DNA from 2 places in the Rhodopirellula sp. J20-39 genome. Region 1 is predicted to be linked to the other one. Evidence: riboswitches for the same ligand, from Rfam matches in the RefSeq annotation. Region 1 holds a riboswitch; the other holds the start of a gene.
The links. Region 1 has a riboswitch for cobalamin ahead of ACR3ZL_RS01265 (ribonucleoside-diphosphate reductase subunit alpha). Riboswitches for the same ligand answer to the same signal wherever they lie in the genome.
Positions count from the first base shown of each region.

Region 2: linked by a shared signal. The riboswitch ahead of ACR3ZL_RS26570 (DUF1559 family PulG-like putative transporter) and the one ahead of ACR3ZL_RS01265 (ribonucleoside-diphosphate reductase subunit alpha) in region 1 are both predicted to bind cobalamin.

Region 1 covers NZ_CP195123.1:374,808-377,205, forward strand. Annotated here, with positions in the region: gene ACR3ZL_RS01265 (ribonucleoside-diphosphate reductase subunit alpha) at 1-1,081, opposite strand, end outside; cobalamin riboswitch at 1,276-1,503, opposite strand; gene ACR3ZL_RS01270 (ABC transporter permease) at 1,577-2,398, opposite strand, start outside.
Region 2 covers NZ_CP195123.1:7,327,774-7,330,171, reverse strand. Annotated here, with positions in the region: gene ACR3ZL_RS26575 (DUF4465 domain-containing protein) at 1-506, opposite strand, end outside; gene ACR3ZL_RS26570 (DUF1559 family PulG-like putative transporter) at 512-1,309, opposite strand; cobalamin riboswitch at 1,452-1,735, opposite strand; gene mgtE (magnesium transporter) at 2,275-2,398, shown strand, end outside.

The sequences.
Region 1 (2,398 bases):
AGCAACTGCTAAGTTGTGGGTGTGGGGTGCCGGAGTTGAAAAGGGTTGGGGTAGCGCTGGTGAACCGCATCGACGAAAGCAGGTCATAAAACTCGATCGCCCGTTCTTCGCGGTTTTCGCTTTCAGCCAATGCAAGTCCCATCGCGACTCGCATCCAGAAATACTGGGGCGTTTCGATGCGGCGACCTTCGATGTGCAGCAGATAACGATCGAAGATGGTTTGCATCCCGAGATACCGGAACCGAGCATCACGCTCTGGTTTCAGTGCAGTCGCGATTCGATTGATGTCAAATCCGCGGAGATCATTCGATAATCGCTTGGCACGCACGCCTTCGATCACGTAGTGCTCGAAGTGGTCGCGGTAGGTGTCGGTGAAGCCCTCGTCGAATTGCGTTTTGCCTAATGATTGACGGTAAACGATCGAGCGTTGCAATTGCGCGGCGAGAGCGTCGTAAGCGGGATCTCGTTCGATGCGGCTACGGGTGGACAGCACCAGGGCTCGCGTGACATCGTCGGGCGTCATTCCATCAAACGCACCTCGAACGACTTCGGCGACGATCGCATCAGTGTCAACTTCCGGAAGCTTGGACTCGGGACATTTCGACAGGAAACGCGTGATTCGGCTTTCGTCGAATGGGACGCGGACGCCGGGTTCCAGTTCCACACGGACTCGGGGTTCGGCGTTGTGGGGTGCGTGTAGGTTTTCGTCTAGCGAATCCAACGCGGTGTCCGTCCCACGAATGGCTCGGATACGTGCGTGTTCGGTGCGGTAAAGGATGTAGCGGCGGGCAACACGGAAGTGTTCCCGTTTCATCAAACCGATTTCGACGATGTCTTGGATCTGTTCCACCGTTACGGGCGAATTGCGTTGGGGGTGTACGATCATATCTTCGATTTGCGCCACGATTTGCATGATGTGGTCGATCACGTCGCTGGCCAGTGGTTGTCCATCGGCGAGGTTGAGTTCGGCTCGAAACGCCTTTTCGATCGCGGTTTGAACTCGCCGAGAATCGAATTCAATTTCGCGACCGTCTCGTTTGCGAACCATTCCGGTACGTGTGTTTTCCGCTGAAGATTCCATGCGGTGACTCCCTTTTGACGGAGTGGTTGCGCAGCGGCACCCGGACCCCGTTTTCCGTTGAATGCTGGATTCCGATTCTCAGAGCGCGCAAACGCACCTGGCTAGCGAATCAAGAACTGACACAAGAACAAACCCAGACAACTCACAATGGATGCTTTGTTGTCGCAACGATCGCCCCAATCCGAGAGGGCATCCAAATCGCCTATTTCGTGGTAGGTCTTCTGACTCACTGCCGATCAAAGTTCGTTGCCTTCTCATTCGCTTGATCGCGAACAATGGCACTTCCAAAGAAGAAATTTTGACTTGCAACCCGAAGGTTGCGGCAGTTCACAGCGGCTGGACCATCCCGGAATTTCACCGGAGTTCCCTGTTCATGAATCGTGCCAGAAGCACGGCTCATCACCACGAACGCCCCAACCATATCGGTTGAAATCGCTTCGTCAAGCGGAAGCGTTTGGGGGATCTGGTTTCAGTCCTGTCAGCACGCCAAAAGGATTAATGCCGAAGCGCTTCGGCGGGGGACAATTTGGAGGCGGCGAAGGCGGGAAGCAGTCCACCCAGGAATCCGACGACGACGGCGATCAAGAGTCCCTGCATGACGACACCGGTGCGGATCTTTCCTTCGATCAATCCGTTGACCGCCGGCATGTGTGTCAGCATCGCCACCAGGAAGAAGGCGACCGCGATGCCAATGAAGGCACCGATCAAACTCAATAAGATGGATTCGAGCAAGACCATTGAAACGATTCGTTTGCGAGTCCAGCCGATCGCGCGCAGCAGTCCAATTTCGAGCGTCCTTTCTTGGATCGACATGAACATGGTGTTCAGTACGCCAACACTGCCGATGATGGTCGCAACCATCGACGTGAGCCAAGCCATGGCAACGGCAAGTTGGATTTCCGATAGCGATTCAACATGTTCGCGGGTGGGGCGAACTTTGACTTCGGGTTCCATCGCCTCGACGTCCGCAGCGATTCGGTCCATTTGATCTCGGTCGGATGCATCGGTGGTGATGATGCTGAAACCGGACACCTCGCCTTCGCGTCCCATCAACCGTTGCAGTTCGCCAACGGAGACAACCAACGATCCGTTTTGAAGCACGTTGAAACTCTCATAGATGCCGATCACTTCGTAAGCTTCGCCCTCGACGATTTCAAGTGTTTCGCCCACTTCTTTGCCTAGCGTCTCGGCCAGCGTGACGCCGACCATCACGGCGCGTTCGTCGGACTTTAGCAATCGCCGACCGGCGACTGGTTCCATTGCGTCGAAGACTTGGGTTTCCGGTTTCAGACCACTGACCGGAACGACGTACAAACC
Region 2 (2,398 bases), 620 kb from region 1:
TCTACGCTGCCGAAGGAGTTGACAGGCCCGTTCGTAAGTGAAACCGCATCAAAACGAAAGAAGTTAACGCCGTCGGAAGAGACTTCAACAAATCCCAGTTCCAAAAACGTGTCGGAGAATGAGTTTTCAAAGACAGCGAAGTCGGCACCCATCCCGTCACGAATGGGAGTTTCAAACGACAAGGTCAGTGACCCACCGCTGCCCAGTGACACGATGCTTCCGGGCAATCCTTCGGCTGGGCCGAGTGCGTTGCTGGATTGCTTCCAAGTCTCGGTGAGGTTGGCACCTTCGGTGTAATTGGTGACCGAAGTGGCCCAGCCCACGATTGCCGAATCATCTTTGGCGATCGCCGTGGAACCGACTTGGCCGGCGGCAGGGGCATACGGTCCCGCAGCAAGCAATTGGCGGTTTTCCAAGGATTGCACTAGCAAACGACGCGACACTGGACGGCGCGATGCGGTTTGACGACGAGTAATCGCTTGACGGTTTTTGAATCGCTTATGCATGTTGATTATTCAAGGTGATAGGTTTCGTGGCCGTTGCGCGTGCAAAAGGCCGCCAGGATTTCGAGGTCGATGTGGTCTGTCAAAAAGTAAGTCGATCCATCACATCGAAGTGACATCACGCCGGTCGGATGAAAACTGCGCATGTCGTTTTCAAAGACGGGTGCTTGATTGATGCCAAAGGCTTGGTCGAACAAATTGCGCCCGTTGATCCACTGACCATCGGGGAACGCAGCGTCTTCAGCGATCATCACGGTGTTGGAGCTGCCATCGAGAATGTCTCGGAAACCCAACGCACGATCGTGCAGCATCATTCCGTTAGGAGGCGTGTTCCGCGATACGATCCGTTCGCCATAGATGCCGCCATAATCGGTGACACCCATGCCGCCAATACGAGGTTCGGATCGCGGCGTGGACGGACAGATATAGGCCGCCACCATTTCGGCTGCCGCGTCTAGGTTGGCGGGGTCGTCAAACGGTCGATTGAAATCGATCCGCTCGGCCAACGCCGCCTGTTCCAGGTACGGCAAGATGAATGCGGACCAAGCGAATTGTTTTCCATCGGCCACTTGCGGTCGAACTTCGATGGCGCCAGGTGGGAACTTTCCAAAGGCGGCGTGATAGTTATGTAGGCCAAGGCCGATCTGGTGCAAGTTGTTTTGACAGGACGCTCGCCGCATCGCTTCGCGGGCGGCCTGGACGGCTGGTAACAACAGCCCAACGAGGACGCCAATGATTGCGATCACGACCAACAGCTCGACTAGAGTGAAGGCGGATCGACAGCGACGAGAGTGCACTGAAAGCATTGCGGACAAGATCACAGAACGATTTGTGCGATGACAGGCAGCGCCCATCAAAGTACAGATTCATCCCAACAGGAAAGGAAAAAGTTCCTGACGTTGACCTCACCCAAGAAGGTCGCCCAGAGCGATACCACGATCACCCAAAGCAGACGTCCAATACAAGGTAGGTCTTCTGACTCCCGATGCTTCCCACGTCTCGCCTTCTCGCCGCGAAGATCGGAGTGCTGTGAGCACTCGCAACCGGACCGGCAATGGCCAAGAAGAGATTTGGGTCCAGAACACGAATTGGCAAGCCACTAAAATCAGCAAACCATCCCGTCTTCAGGGCATCGGATACAGCGGCCGGGCCGTCTCGGAATCTCACCGAAGTTCCCTGTTCTCGTGACAATCAAGCTTGATCGCCACGGCACCCAGTATCGTTAGGTAAGGAGTATTGATAGATGGGGATCCGATGTCAACGCAAAACATTTCAGCGGTTCGCGTTGGTCGAAGTCTGCGATTGTTTAGAAAACGGTGACATTTACGGCCAATTTGCTCACTTTGGGGAGTGGGGGCCGGCGTTCGCTACTTGGTCCGGCGGCGTGGATCGGCACGCAGTGGGTAAACGTGGGCCTGGAATTTCCCGTTGAGGGCGTCAGACTGTTGGGCGGCTTAACAGGACATTTTGGTCTAAGGAGGGTCTAGCCCGTTCGAATGAAGAATATCGATGCGGCGGAAGACCATTCGCCTTGGCCAATGCGAAGGTTCGATGGTGTGAAGGTTGGATGAATTGTCCGTCAATTGGTTGCTGCGATCACGACCGATGGGCGTATAGTACGGCGAAGAACGGCTGCGTTTGGGGTGATCGCCCCCGAATCTTTTGCATGGCTTTGCGAGATTCTATTGGTCAGTTAGCGTGACGCCCGAAATCGGCACCTACTGAAATTCCTGGTTCCCGCCTCCTGTCCCGCAACTTCTGAGATGCTCGTTTGGTGAACACGCTTTTCCTGCCTGAACTTCGCGAGATGCTTGCCTTCGGCCAAGAAGCTGAATTGCAAGAGTTTTGTGTTGCCCTGAATGCTGGTCGAACGGCAGAATTCATGGAGGGGCTCA